2 regions of the Paenibacillus sp. SSG-1 genome follow, and region 1 is predicted to be linked to the other one. Evidence: predicted binding sites of a transcription regulator. Region 1 holds the regulator's gene; the other holds the start of a gene.

Region 1 (7,371 bases):
GCCGAAGTGCTGGAGAAATTGGCACCGTATCACGATGTCGTGCGCCTGATTTTGCAGTACCGGACCATCGCCAAGCTTCAGTCGACGTATGTGGAAGGACTGCTGAAGGAAATTTCGGAGGAAACGGGCAAGGTGCACACGTATTATCGCCAGACAATTGCGGCTACAGGACGCCTAAGCAGCCAGTTCCCGAACCTGCAGAACATTCCGATCCGTCTGGAAGAGGGACGGAAAATCCGCAAGGTGTTCGTGCCATCCGAACCGGGCTGGTACATTCTGGCCGCCGACTACTCGCAGATCGAGCTGCGGGTGCTGGCCCATATTTCAGGGGATGAAGGCCTGAAGGAAGCCTTCCTGCACGATATGGACATCCATACGAAGACGGCCATGGACGTGTTCGGTGTTAAAGCCGAAGACGTTGACGCCAATATGCGCCGGTCCGCCAAAGCGGTTAACTTCGGCATCGTGTACGGCATCAGCGACTATGGTCTGTCCCAGAACCTGAACATTACCCGGAAGGAAGCGGCCCAATTTATCGATCAATACTTCGACGCCTTCCAGGGCGTTCGCAAATATATGGATGATATCGTCAGAGACGCCAAGCGCGACGGTTATGTCACCACGCTGCTGGAGCGCAGACGTTATTTGCCGGAAATCAATGCGAGCAACTTCAATCTGCGTTCCTTCGCCGAGCGGACGGCGATGAACACGCCGATCCAAGGCACTGCCGCCGATATTATCAAGCTGGCTATGGTTCAGATGGATGCGGCGCTGGCCAAAGAGAAGCTGAAGAGCCGCATGCTGCTTCAGGTGCATGACGAATTGGTATTCGAAGTCCCTGAGGAAGAGCTGGAGCTCATGAAAAAATTGGTGCCGGAGACGATGGAGCATGCGCTGGCCCTGTCCGTACCGCTCAAAGCCGAAGTGAGCTACGGAGTCAATTGGTACGAGGCGAAATAAAGGGCTCCGTAAGCGCCCGTAATTCAGATTTTTACGGGGCCCCTCGGAGTACTTGAGCAGGCTTCGAAGAAAAGCGCCACTTTGTGGGGTTGTCTTACGTTATAATAGAGGTTGAGGTGAAGTCATCATGCCGGAATTGCCGGAAGTCGAAACAGTCAAAAGAACACTCAATCAGCTCGTGAAGGGAAAGACGATTGACCGCGTTAGTGTCCATTTGGCGCGGATCATTCAGCGCCCCGATGATATAGATCAGTTTGCGTGGATGCTGGCCGGACACACCATTGAAGGCGTGGAGCGGCGCGGCAAATTTTTGCGGATCCTGCTGGACGGGCTTGTGCTCGTCTCCCATTTGCGGATGGAGGGACGATACGGGGTATACCAGAGCAGCGATCCGGTGGAAAAGCATACGCATGTCATTTTCCACTTTACCGACGGCACCGAGCTGCGGTACAAGGATGTGCGGCAGTTCGGAACGATGCATTTGTTCCAGCCCGGAGAGGAATTCCAGCTCCCCCCGCTCTCCAAGCTGGGATTGGAACCGCTGGATTCGGCGTTTACGCTGGAGCGTTTCAAAGAAACGCTGAAGGGGAAGAAGACCAAAATCAAGGCAGTCCTGCTCAACCAGGCATATATCGTCGGCATCGGGAATATTTATGTGGATGAGTCGCTGTTTCGGGCGGGCATTCACCCCGAGCAGCCGGCTGATACGCTGACGGATGGACAACTTAAAGCGCTCCATCAGGCGATTGTAGCCACGCTTGCCGAGTCGGTTGAGGTGGGGGGATCGTCCATCAAGTCTTATGTCAATGGACAAGGTGAGATGGGCATGTTCCAGCACCAGCTGAAGATTTACGGCCGGCAGAACCAGCCATGCGTAAATTGCGGCACCGCCGTGGAGAAAACGGTCGTTGGCGGGCGCGGAACCCATTTCTGCCCGTCCTGCCAAACCCTGAAATCGTAACAATTCGAACTGGGCGTGCACCCCTTTTTTGTACCCTCCATATACTGAGGTAGAGATATCTTATGAAGCGGGGCTTCCGGATGCCTGATCCATGCTGCAGGCTTTTTCGGGGCACCGCTTCTGTCACAGGGAGGGAACGGGGTGCTCAGTCATGTTCTTGCACTGCTGCTGCTTGCGTTAGCATTAAGTTTGGACAGTTTTGGTGTCGGCATTACATACGGCCTTCGTCAAATGAGGATTTCGCCGTTATCGATAGCGATTATTTCTTTGTGCTCCGGGGTCATCATCTATGTGTCCATGCAGGTGGGCGTACTGCTGGCCCAATTCGTATCCCCTTCAATCGCCTCCATCATTGGAGCGGTCATCCTGATCATTATGGGCTCGTGGTCGCTGGTACAGATGTGGATCCAGAAGGAGAAAAGCGGGGAAGGCAAAGAAGTCTTGGAAGCCAAAGACGCAGAGCTCGCCAAGCAGGCTAAAGACGCCCAAACCAGCGGGATGGAGGGGCTAGGCTTGCAAAGCTCCGGCGGAGAAGGTACACTGGACCCTGCCCAGCATGAAGCACCTGAACAGACGGTGTTTTCACTGGAAATCCGGAAGCTGGGCGTCGTGATCCGCATTTTGCGGACGCCATCTTCTGCGGATATGGATAAGTCGGGCAGTATTTCCGGATGGGAAGCCATGTGGCTTGGCATCGCCTTGTCCCTGGATGCGTTCGGCGCGGGTCTAGGTGCGGCACTGCTCGGATTTTCGCCGCTGCTGACCGCCGTCGTGATCGCTCTCTTCAGCGGCACCTTTTTGGTCGTCGGAATGAAGACGGGACTGCGCTTTGCGTCCCGAACGTGGATGCGCCGGTTTACGGTGCTGCCGGCAATATTATTAATTGTAATGGGAATAATGAAGCTGTTATGAGGTGAGTTAAGGATATGAACATCGGGTTAACCGGAGGAATAGCGACAGGAAAAAGTACCGTATCCGCCCTCTTAGTCAGCAAGGGGGCGCTGCTTGTTGACGCCGACGTCATCGCCCGGGAAGTCATGCTCCCGGGTCATCCGGTTTTAGCGGCGGCCGTCGAGCATTTTGGACAAGCCATCCTCCTTCCGGACGGAACGCTGGACCGCAGACGCCTGGGGGATATCGTGTTTCACGATCCGGGCGAACGCAAAGCTCTGAACGATATTACGCATCCTGCGATCCGTCAGGAAATCCGGGAGCAGATGCAGACCTTTGAACGGGAGCACCCGGACCGCCTGGTGGTGGTGGACATCCCGCTCCTGTTTGAATCGGGTCTGGAAGCGATGTTTGAGCAGGTCCTGCTGGTCTATGCCCCGTTTGAGGTTCAGGTGGAACGCCTGATGGAGAGGAATCGGCTGACGAAGGACGAAGCGGTCGCGCGGATTCGTTCCCAAATGGATATCGAAGAGAAGAAGAAGCGGGCCGACGTTGTGATCGACAACAGTGGACAACCTTCCGAGACGGAGCGCCAAGTGGATGAATTTTGGAACCGGAAGGGCCTGCTATGAAGTTTTTACGCAAAAAAAGAGTGCTTCTTCTGTTGTTTTTAGGATTTGTCGTCATCCTGTTTTTTAATACGAACTGGATGTCGTGGTTTTACCCGATACATTATAAAGAGAACATTCGCGAGCAGGCTGAGCGTTATGACGTCGACCCGTTCCTGGTGGCTTCGATTATCCGGGTGGAATCCAATTACAAGCTGGGCAAGGAGTCCAAGAAGGGGGCTCTCGGCCTGATGCAGTTAATGCCGGATACGGCCAATTGGGCGATGGAAAAGGCCAAGCTTCCCGAAGTGACGCTGGACCATATTAAGCATGAGCCGGAGGCCAGCATCGAAATCGGCACCTGGTATCTCAAAACGCTGTCGGAGCAGTTTAAAGGAAACCGGATTGCCGTGATCGCCGCATACAACGCGGGGCCTGGTAAAGTGGACGGTTGGCTGAAAAGGGGCGTATGGGACGGGACCTACGACTCGGTCAAAAATATTCCCATCGGGGAAACCCGGCACTACGTCCAGCGGGTCATTTATTACTACAATCAGTACACGCGGATATACAGCGAGTTTTAAAGGGAGTACTGTTCTGTCGCTAAACATAACAAAAGAAGCATTGGAGAAGCTAGGTTAGCGTCTCCAACACTTCTTCGGGTATCAAACCGAATTAGAATTGACCAGCCAGTTGTTGTTCAGCCAGGGTCACCAAACGTTTAGTGATAAGTCCCCCGATCGAACCGTTCTCATATGCAGTCATGTTGCCTTGGTATCCGTCTTGTGGGATGCTGATACCCAGTTCTTGAGCGACTTCATATTTCAATTGGTTCAGGGCTGCGGTAGCTTTAGGTACTACCAGGTTGTTGGAGCTGTTGTTGTTGGAAGCCATTGTTGTTCACCTCCTCGCTGTTTGTAAATGTATTATGTCTCGAAGCTCAAAAGTTCATTACTCTTTTTGAAAAGTTTTTGTTGGAAATTTAATACATTTCGGTGAGGCGGCAAGTTAATCCCTGACGGGATAAGGGTTCGCGGCATTCGGACCCTGTGAATGTTCGTGATTTTGTTCTATATACACCGTGATTTGCAAAGGAAGGGAGTTTACCATGAAATGTCCGTACTGTGATTATGCCGGCACGAAAGTGCTGGACTCACGGCCCGCTAACGAAAATAAATCGATCCGCCGCAGGCGTGAGTGCGAGAAGTGCAGCCGGCGCTTTACCACGTTTGAGATGGTGGAGGAAACGCCGCTGATGGTCATCAAGAAGGATGGAAGCCGGGAAGAGTTCAGCCGGGATAAAATCCTCCGCGGCCTGATTCGCGCCTGCGAGAAGCGCCCGGTATCTGTCGAGCAGCTCGACATGATCGTCTCCGAGGTGGAGAAATCACTGCGCAACACCGCCGTGGCGGAGGTGGAGAGCCGCCAGATCGGCGAGCTGGTGATGGAGCAGCTGTATCCCGTGGACGAGGTGGCTTATGTCCGCTTTGCGTCGGTTTACCGCCAATTTAAAGATATCAACATGTTCATGAAAGAGCTGAAGGGGCTGCTGTCCAAAAATACGGTGGAGGACTAACCGTTAAGGGGTATGCTGCTTTGCCGGTCCGTTACAGAGGATGCAACCATCTTAAAGAGCAAAAGGGCCTTCCAGGGCCTCTTTTGCTTTTGGCGGTGGCCATGGCATGGGAGCATAAGGCTGAACACTTGCATGAGCTCCAAATCTTTTTTTGAATTTTTTTGTTGACACATGCATAAATCTTTGATAAATTATAAGAGTCGCTGATACATAATAAATCAGTAGAAAATATTAAGGGGCCTTAGCTCAGCTGGGAGAGCGCATCGCTGGCAGCGATGAGGTCAGGGGTTCGATCCCCCTAGGCTCCATAGAAGAAAACCCTTGGGAATCAAGGGTTTTTTTGTTTGTCTTTTTTAATTTTAAGCCCTGGCCCACTTCTTCCGATACTGGTGTGGCGTAATGCCCATGCGCAGTTTGAACAATTTACAAAAATAAGAGCTGTTCGCTAAACCAATCTCCTCAGCAATGAGCGAGATTGGTTTTTTCGTGGTCGTTAACAGCAGAACGGATTGATGGACCCGGCGGGCCATGATGTATTCGGAGATGCTGATGCCTGTCGCCTCTTTGAAGAGATGCGAAACATGATAGGGAGATAAATGCAGCGACTTGGCCATGTCGTCCAGCCGAAACGGTAACGTATAGTTGGCCTCGATCCATGTCAATATGTGCTCCACTTGATGATTTTGGCGAAGGGCTGGTTTGGGCAGCCCGGCTTCCGTCCGCTGATTCCATACGTGTTGGATCGAACGGTACAGCATAACGAGAAATAAAGAAAATTCCTCATATCTTTCCGCCTCTGAAAGCGCGGGTAATTGATTATCCAAGCTTTTGTAGACAGCGTCCAGGATGTGGAGCTCATCCCCGGTGTCATACAAGCACGGAACAGGGAGTTCCCCTAAATACATGAATCGATAAAAGGTATGAAGCGAAGGCCATTTTTCAAAATAAGACTCAAACATCGTCGGTTCAAAGGTTACAAGGGAACGTTCAAAGCATTGGCCTTCGTCGTATTCGAGCTTGAGATGATGGAGCTGATAAGGCTGAAAAATGCAGAGCATGCCCGGTTTGATGTCGTAGCGGTTGTTATTGACGATCATCGCCCCTTTCCCTTGATGGATCAACAATATTTCCACCCCGAGATGGGAGTGGAAGGTTTCCTTATGCTCATCGTTGACGCTTTTTCGTTTATAGGCAAAATGCAGGGGCACCTCGCTATAGTTACCCGCTACAAAAGACATGGCCGCTGCCTCCTTCTTCCCCCGTATGTACTCGCTTTCGAATCTATTCTATCGCAGAACCGCAATCTAGTGTTATTTTTTCCCCCACAGCGAAGCACAATGTTCTCGCAGCTTCAGTTAATATCCTTATATGCCAATGAAGAAAGCTCAGGGGAGGTTAACCGAAATGATCAAGGTTGCGATTATTGGGACCGGGGCGATTTCGTCCGCTCATATCGAAGGTTATCTGCAGTTGAAGGAACGCTGCCAAATTGTTGCGTTATGCGATCTTTATCCCGAGAAGGCCGAAGCCAAGCGGGAGCAATACGGTTTGGACGCTGCCATCGTTAAAGATTACAAGGAACTGCTTGATCAGGAGATCGACCTGGTTTCCGTTTGTCTGCCTCCGTTTGTTCATGCGCCCGTTACTATTGATTTTCTGAATGCAGGCAGTCATGTGATCGTGGAAAAACCGATGGCCTCTTCTCTTGAAGAATGCGATGCCATGATCAAAGCTGCGGAACAAAACGGGAAAGTATTGTCCGTCATTGCCCAAAATCGCTTCAGAAATCCGATTATGAAGCTGAAGCACGTTGTGGACAGCGGACTGGCCGGCAGAATTCTTCATGCCCAGGTGGATTCGTTCTGGTGGCGGGGCCATTGCTATTACGATTTATGGTGGCGCGGCACGTGGGAGAAGGAGGGAGGCGGTCCGACGCTGAACCATGCGGTTCATCATATTGACGCCTTGCTCTGGATGCTGGGTCAGCCCAACGAGCTTCAGGCTTATATGAGCAACGTCGCGCATGACAATGCGGAAGTGGAGGATCTGTCCATCGCGATTTTAAAATATCCGAACGGCAGCTTAGGGCAAATTACAAGCTCCGTCGTTCATCATGGTGAAGAACAGCAGTTTATTTTCCAGGGTGAGCATGCCCGGATCTCGGCGCCGTGGCGGGTCACGGCTTCCAGGTCACTGCCGAACGGCTTCCCGGAAAGGGAACCCTCTCTCGAGGAGAAAATCCAGCAATATTACAGCGAGCTGCCGGATCTGCCATACGAAGGCCATACGGCGCAGATCGACAATGTGCTGAATGCAATCGAGACGGGGGCGCCGGTCATGATTGACGGAATCAGCGGGCGGAATACGTTGGAACT
Region 2 (7,371 bases), 290 kb from region 1:
AACGACCGCAAGCCAGCTGTGGGTGCCGGGCCCTAGCGGGTAATAGTCGATGGCGGCGCCGTCCCACTGCTGAAACTCGGACTGCGCGGACAGCTCGCGGACGACGGAGCCGGCAAAGCTCTCCAGCGGCGCGGGCACCGCCTGCATGTCCGATCCCGCTGCGATCCGAAGCAAGGCAGCCCGCGCGGGGCTTGCCGCCTTGGCGGCAGCGATGCCGACCGCTGCGGCCGATTGCGGGACCGCAGGACTCCAGGCCGGCCAGGCGCAGCTGACGGCACAGGTCAACGCCGTCACTTTTAAAGCGAGAGATACCATCCTCACCACATTCACCCTCCTCGATTTCAGAGCTTTATTGACATCATTGTATCGGACAAGCCGTAAAAAGGCTGTTGCAAGGTGTCGGGCTTTGGGGCGCGGGCACGGGTCTTTTTTTGCCTTCTTTTAGCGAGGGAGGTCAAATGCTCATGGACGGATGGATCTTAAGTGAAACAGACCGCAGGTTATGGCGGACAGGTTCACCTTAGGTTCATACTGCCATGTCATTTCGCTGCGCCGGTTGTCGTATTGCTCCCGGATGGCCGTAAGCTTCTCCTCCTCGGTTTCCTTGAGGAGGTCTTCGTAATACATGTCGATCACCGCAAGCTCATCCCTAAGGCGCTCCCTTGCGGCTTCCGCCCAGCTGTAATCCTCGCCCCCCAGCTGATCCTTCATATGCTTCTCCAGCAGATTGGCCGCGCCCGCGAGCGAGAGGCTTCCCGGCTGGATATGGATATTCTCGGGCAGCCGCGGCCCGAGTTGAAGCTTCTCCAGTCGCTGGGCAAACTGTTGGTCGATCTGCCCCGTCACCAGCGAGATGCCGATGAAGTGGAGCGCTTCTTTCTTCACGTCGCAGGTCATCTCGACCTTGAAGCAGACGCCCAGCCAAGGCTCGTAGGGGGCGGAGAACAGCGTCTCCCGCTGCAAAGGGCCCGGCTGCTCAAACAGGTACACGCAGGAGCCCTCCTGCCGGGCTACGGCCCAAATTTGCTGCAGCCGGCTGCTGCCGTATGTGACGTCTTCGCGGGGGATCCGCCCCGGGCCGATCCGCGGCCCTGCCGGATTCACCCCGAAATACCTCGACAGAATGCTGTCTTGCGGCTGAGGCTGCGCTGAAGGCAGCGGGGTTTTGGCCGCCTGTTCGTTATATTGGTCCGGATCAAAGACGAAGGTGTAGGAGAGAGTCTCCGGCTCCGCCCCAGTCCGTTCAATAAAGCCCCAGTAGTAGGGGCGGTTGGTCAACTGTTTGTCCGCCTGCGGTGACAGTTTGACAGTCACGTGATAAGGGGACTTCTCGATAATGCTGCATTCGGTCGTTTCCAGATAGGTTAGCACTTGCTTCTGAACTTCCTGCGGGGACAGGCTCATCAAGCTTCCTCCTCAATGACGGTTTCCGCATCTTCGTATTCGATCTCGCGCTTGATCTGGTCAAGCGACTGCCCGAGCGAGCTGACCTTGCTGCGGATTTCCTCATCCGACTCCGACTCGAGGAACAGCTTGTACAGGCTTTTCTCGAACGATTCCTTTTTCTCGAAACGCTCCAGAATGACATCCAGGCCGCCGATGACCGTCTCGAACATGTTGATTTTTTCGTGCAGCAGGTTCAGGATATGCTCCTCGATCGTTCCGGTGGTGGACAGGTTGTAGATCTTCACATCGTTCTGCTGCCCAAGCCGGTGGACGCGGCCAATCCGCTGCTCGACCCGCATCGGGTTCCATGGCAGGTCAAAATTGATCATATGGTGGCAGAACTGCAGGTTGATGCCCTCGCCGCCGGCTTCGGTGGCGATCATGACCTGGGCCCGGCCGCGGAACAGGTCCATCATCCAGTCCTTTTTGCCCCGGTTCATTCCGCCGCGGTACGGTACACAGGACAAGCCGTGCTTTTGAAAATACTGCAGCAGGTATTCCTGCGTCGCCCGGTATTCCGTAAACACGATGACCTTTTCGTTCATGTCCTTGATCAGCTCGATCGTCTTTTCGGCCTTCGTGTTCGCTTTGATATTCCGGATTGCGTTCACCAGCTCCCACACTTCGGCGGTAAGCGGGGAGTCGTCCGGAATCTTCTTGGACAGGTTCACGAGGGTCAGGAACACCGCGTCCCGGCTGCTGCACACCTCGCGCTGCAGCGTGACCAGGGACAGCATGCTGCTGAGATTGCCCCCGGACGCTTTGTATTGGTTCTTGACAAAAGAAGTTACACCGTCGTACAGCGCCTGCTCCTCAGGAGAGAGCTGCAGGCTGACGTTGCGCACCGTCCGTTTGGTGAACTGCACCGGGCCTTCGCCGCGCCGGTTGCGGATCATTACCTTGGCGAGCTCGTCCCGGAGCTGACCCTCGTTCTTCGCCTGCCGTTTGCCGACAACGAAGTTGGCCGCAAAATCCCCCTGCCGCCCGAGCTGGCCGGGCTTCAGCAGCGTAATAAGGTTGAAGAGCTCGCTCATATCGTTTTGAACCGGCGTCGCAGTCAGCAGCAGGCAGTACTTTTTCCGCAGCTTCTGGATAAATTGATAGTTCGTCGTTTTCTTGTTCTTCAGCTTGTGCGCCTCGTCGATAATGAGCATGTCGTATTCCTGCTCCATCAGCATGTCCTTGTGGGGCTCGCGCTTAGCGGTATCCATGGAGGCGACGACGACGTCGGAATGCCAGGAATAAGCCTTTTTCTGGGCGACCGCCGGGATGCCGAATTTGCTGTTCAGCTCGCGGACCCACTGGAGCACCAGGGAGGCGGGTACCAGAATCAGCACTTTGGATACCAGCCCGCGCACCATGTATTCTTTTAAAATGAGTCCCGCTTCGATCGTCTTGCCCAGTCCGACCTCATCGGCCAGAATAGCTCTGCCGGACATCTCAAACAGCACCCTCCGCGCCGTGTCGATCTGATGGGGAAGGGGGGACAGGTCCTGCAAATGCTTCACACACTGCAGCTCGTCAAAGCTCGTCACAAGCCGCGCCTCTTCGCCCTGAACGGCCAGCTGAAACAGCCGGAAGTCACCCCAGGGGCCGCCTTTATCCAGGCGGGATTCGAGGTTATCCAGCCAGCTGCGGTCAATATTCAGGGGAACGGGAAGGTCCCCGGCCTGCGCCCCGCTACCGAGATGAGAAGTTTTCAAGCCTTGTACCTCCTTCATAGGTTCGTAATCTCGCGTATCAGTAGTATGCACGTAAACCGGAGAGTTCATAACCTCCGTATGGATGGAGGCATCCGCTGATTTTCACAATTTTTTTCAAAGGAACCGAAGCAAAAAAGTGAGATTGGCGGAGAAAAGCAAAGGTTGTCCCAGAGTGAAGAGCTTTCATGGTCTAAATTTCAGGATTAAGGCGTGGAGTAACAATATGTGGTATAGTATAATCATCAATGCACACAATATATGGTACATGACGAGCGGATTTGCGTTTTAAATGGGGATATTTCGTTTATTGAATGGAAGGAACCCGGCTACATACAGGCCTTTCCCGGAAGTGAACCGGCACTTTTAGCGCAGTCGGCAGACCGACATCATCCGCTGATCGGAACTAAGAGCCGATACGTTCGGCATAACAGTCATGGGAGGAGAATGTAACAGTGAATCAAGTTCAGAGCAAACAGAAGCTTGAGGGGTTAAGCGAAAAAATCTTTTTGGACCGGTATGCTTGGAAGGACCCGGACCCGAATCACGCCAAAGTAGGGGACGTTGTACTTGTACTGACCAAGGACGATCCGAAGTTTCCGACAAAGGAAGTCGGCGAGATCGTATCGCGTGAGGGGAAACGGGCGACGGTAAAAACACGCCGCGGCGAGCTGGTGGAGACGGACGTCGAGAAGCTGACGCTGAATATCGAGAAGACGCCGGAGGAAATGTGGGACCGGCTGGCCGGGGCCATGGCATCGGCGGAGCCGACGCCGGAGCTGCAGGCCGAGTGGAAAGAGAAGTTCCGCTACATTCTGGAAGACTGGAAACTCGTTCCGGGCGGGCGGATCGCCGCCGGAGCGGGTGCCAGTGACGAGCTGACGCTGTTTAACTGTTACGTCATTCCTTCGCCGAAGGACAGCCGCGGCGGTATCATGGCGACGCTGTCCGAGATGACCGAAATTATGGCGCGGGGCGGCGGTGTCGGCATCAATCTGTCCTCGCTCCGTCCGCGCAGATCCGTGGTCAAGGGCGTGAACGGATCCTCGAGCGGTGCGGTATCCTGGGGCGGATTGTTCAGCTACACGACCGGCCTGATTGAGCAGGGCGGCAGCCGGCGCGGCGCGCTGATGCTCATGATCAACGACTGGCACCCGGACGTGCTCGATTTTATTACGGTCAAGCAGACGATGGGACAAGTGACAAACGCCAACCTTTCCGTCTGTGTCAGCAATGATTTCATGAAGGCGGTCAAGGAGGACCTGGACTGGGAGCTGGTATTCCCGGATACGACGGATCCGGATTACGACGAGCTGTGGGACGGCGACCTTGAGAAATGGAAGCAGGGCGGCCATGCCGTCATTCCGTACCGGACGGTGAAGGCGAGCGAAATCTGGCATACGATTATCGAATCGGCGTGGAAATCGGCCGAGCCGGGCGTCGTCTTTATGGAATATTACAACCAGATGTCCAACAGCTGGTACTTCAACCCGATCATCTGCACGAACCCGTGCGGAGAGCAGGGGCTTCCGGCATGGGGCGTCTGCAACCTGTCTGCGATGAATCTTTCCAAGTTCTATGATGAAGAGAAGCATGACGTGGCTTGGGACGAACTGGCGACGGTGACGCGCTACTCCGTGCGTTTCCTGGATAACGTTATCGACACGACGCCGTACCATTTTGAAGAAAACGAGAAAAACCAGAAGAAGGAGCGCCGGATCGGCCTCGGTTCGATGGGTCTGGCGGAGCTGATGATCAAGCTGAACATCCGGTACGGCAGTCCGGAATCACTCGAGTTCCTCGACAAGCTGTACGGTTTTATCGCCCGCGAAGCATACCTGGCATCGGCTGACATTGCGGAAGAGAAAGGCTCGTTCCTGGCGTTTGACGCGGATCCGTATTTGCAGAGCGGATTTATGAAAAATATGACCGAGGCGTTCCCGGAAGTCGGCACGGCCATCCGTGAGAAGGGCATGCGCAACGTGACCGTCATCACCCAGGCGCCGACCGGCAGCACGGGAACGATGGTCGGCACGTCGACCGGTATCGAGCCATACTTCGCGTTTAAATACTTCCGTCAGAGCCGCCTCGGCTTCGACGAGCAATTTGTGCCGATCGCGCAGGACTGGCTGGACGCCCATCCGGGCGAAGAACTGCCGGATTACTTCGTGACGGCGATGGATCTGACGGCGGAAGACCATATCCGCGCTCAGGCGGCCATTCAGCGCTGGGTGGACAGTTCCATCTCGAAGACTGCGAACTGCCCGGCCGACTTCACGGTCGAAGAAACGAAGCGGCTGTATGAGCTGGCGTTCGACCTTGGCTGCAAGGGCGTGACGATCTACCGTGACGGCAGCCGCGACGTGCAGGTGCTGCAAACGGAGAAGAAGGAAGACAAGAGCGAAGCGAAGGCCGCTCCGACTGCGGAAGCAGCGGCCTCCGAGGCTGCCGTGCCGGCTGCCGCAGAGCAGGCGGGTGCCCAGGTAGCCGCTGCCGTGGCAAGCAGCCAGAGCTCCGTAGTGGATAAGCAGTACAAGCGCCGGCCGCAGGTGCTGCGCGGCGCAACCTATAAGATCAATACGCCGTTTGGCATGGCGTACATTACGATCAACGACCTCGACGGCATTCCGAGCGAAATCTTCCTGAACGTAGGCAAGGCAGGCTCCGACGTGTTCGCCATGGCGGAAGCCCTGGGCCGCGTCTGCTCCCTGTTCCTCCGCTACGGCGACCATGGCCACAAGGTGGAGCTGCTGATCAAGCACCTGAAGGGCATCGGCGGGTCCGGCGCGATCGGCTTTGGCGTCAACCGCGTGGAATCGATCGCCGACGCGGTCGCCAAGGCGCTGGAAGCCCACGTGCAGAGCGGCATCGACGATGAACATCCGGAGCCTGCGCCCGTGGCAGCTACGCTGGCACCGGAGACGGTCGACCATGGCGGCACTCACTCGCACAGCCATGATGCGCCGAAGGCGTCGGTGGATTTGTGCCCGTCCTGCGGGGCTGCGGCGCTGATCAACATTGAGGGCTGCAAGACTTGCGGCAACTGCGGGTACAGCAAGTGCTCTTAAGGTGGATGTGTTGATGGTAGGATGATAGAGAGAGAGCTGGTTAGAAGTGAGCTGTATTTAGGCCAGTTAAACGTGCGCCACGACTGGGTTTTTAGTGAAATCCTAGTGGGTTCCAAGATCGGCTATTTCGATAAAGATTGAGAAAATATTCTTGCGTTTTTTCTCATTAATTGAAAAAGTTTACAAAAAACGAAGCGGTATTTAACGCTTCGTTTTTATTTTAGATGAACAAGACTAATCGCCAAATGGAACTCACCTGCCTTTTTTAAATTTACTTATTTGTGGTCCCTGCTACCTAAAATGTATTATTATGGTATCCGAGGTGAGGGGACAATGCTAAAGAATTTTCTGATAGGATTCGTTGTTGTAATATGTCTATTAATTTTGGTCGGTGTCTACCATTTCATTACCACACAATAGTTGAAGGGTGAATCTCATCGGAGCGATAGAAAGGGTCTGGGGCATTATTGGATCAATTTTAGGAATTGTTCTGTCCGTATTTTTGACTTTTTGGTTTCGTACAGATCCCGGAGACATTCAATATTGGGTTGTTATCTTTTTATTGCTTTTGCCTTCATTGCTTGCCTCTTATGCTGTAATAAAGGCATCATTCAGTATGCTGCTAATAGCTGAGATATGGACTATTCCTTTATTAAGTTATTTGACTTTTAAACCGCTCTTGGAGCGGTTTTTACTTTTGAAGTATTTACATGATGAGGGATGGAAAGCCCATACACGGCGAATAAATGGCTTCTCAGCAGGACAATATTTAAGTTTATAAGTCACCGCGCCGGGAATAGCAAGGCTATGCTAACACTTTTTCACAAATGAAAAGGAGCCGGGTAATTAATATCCGACACCATTTTCATACTTTATGATCGATTATGTTGGTCCATCTGCAAGATGCATCCGTTTGCTAACATTATGAAATATTTAAGAGCTTTTTCGAATTTTAAGGAAGAAATCAACCTTTTGCAGATCTTAGAAAGAATTTAACTACTATTTTCAAATTAAAAGAAGAACCCGTTGTAACTTTTGTGAAAATACCTCTTGATATGCCTCGATTTAATCAATTGTTTTTTTAAACCTTCTGAAGAAGAACAAATAATAAGTATTCATAAATATTTATAATCACTCAAAAAGACCAGACAGTTCTG

What was found. Region 1 encodes NrdR, which represses ribonucleotide reductase genes. Its sites were predicted from a motif close to AACACNATATATNGTGTT; they were not measured.
Region 2: a site for NrdR is predicted at 3,398-3,415, ahead of BCV73_RS03865 (adenosylcobalamin-dependent ribonucleoside-diphosphate reductase). Genes of this name have one in related genera too.

The regions. Positions count from the first base shown of each region.
Region 1 is NZ_MBRK01000001.1:496,986-504,356, forward strand. Features, by position in the region: gene polA (DNA polymerase I) at 1-960, shown strand, start outside; gene mutM (DNA-formamidopyrimidine glycosylase) at 1,088-1,921, shown strand; gene BCV73_RS02470 (manganese efflux pump) at 2,063-2,833, shown strand; gene coaE (dephospho-CoA kinase) at 2,848-3,444, shown strand; gene BCV73_RS02480 (lytic transglycosylase domain-containing protein) at 3,441-4,004, shown strand; gene BCV73_RS02485 (alpha/beta-type small acid-soluble spore protein) at 4,096-4,314, opposite strand; gene nrdR (transcriptional regulator NrdR) at 4,529-4,996, shown strand; tRNA gene BCV73_RS02495 (tRNA-Ala) at 5,232-5,304, shown strand; gene BCV73_RS02500 (AraC family transcriptional regulator) at 5,356-6,234, opposite strand; gene BCV73_RS02505 (Gfo/Idh/MocA family protein) at 6,401-7,371, shown strand, end outside.
Region 2 is NZ_MBRK01000001.1:784,924-792,294, forward strand. Features, by position in the region: gene BCV73_RS03850 (hypothetical protein) at 1-321, opposite strand, end outside; gene BCV73_RS03855 (YqhG family protein) at 463-1,404, opposite strand; gene BCV73_RS03860 (DEAD/DEAH box helicase) at 1,404-3,149, opposite strand; gene BCV73_RS03865 (adenosylcobalamin-dependent ribonucleoside-diphosphate reductase) at 3,602-6,214, shown strand; gene BCV73_RS35350 (hypothetical protein) at 6,642-6,995, shown strand.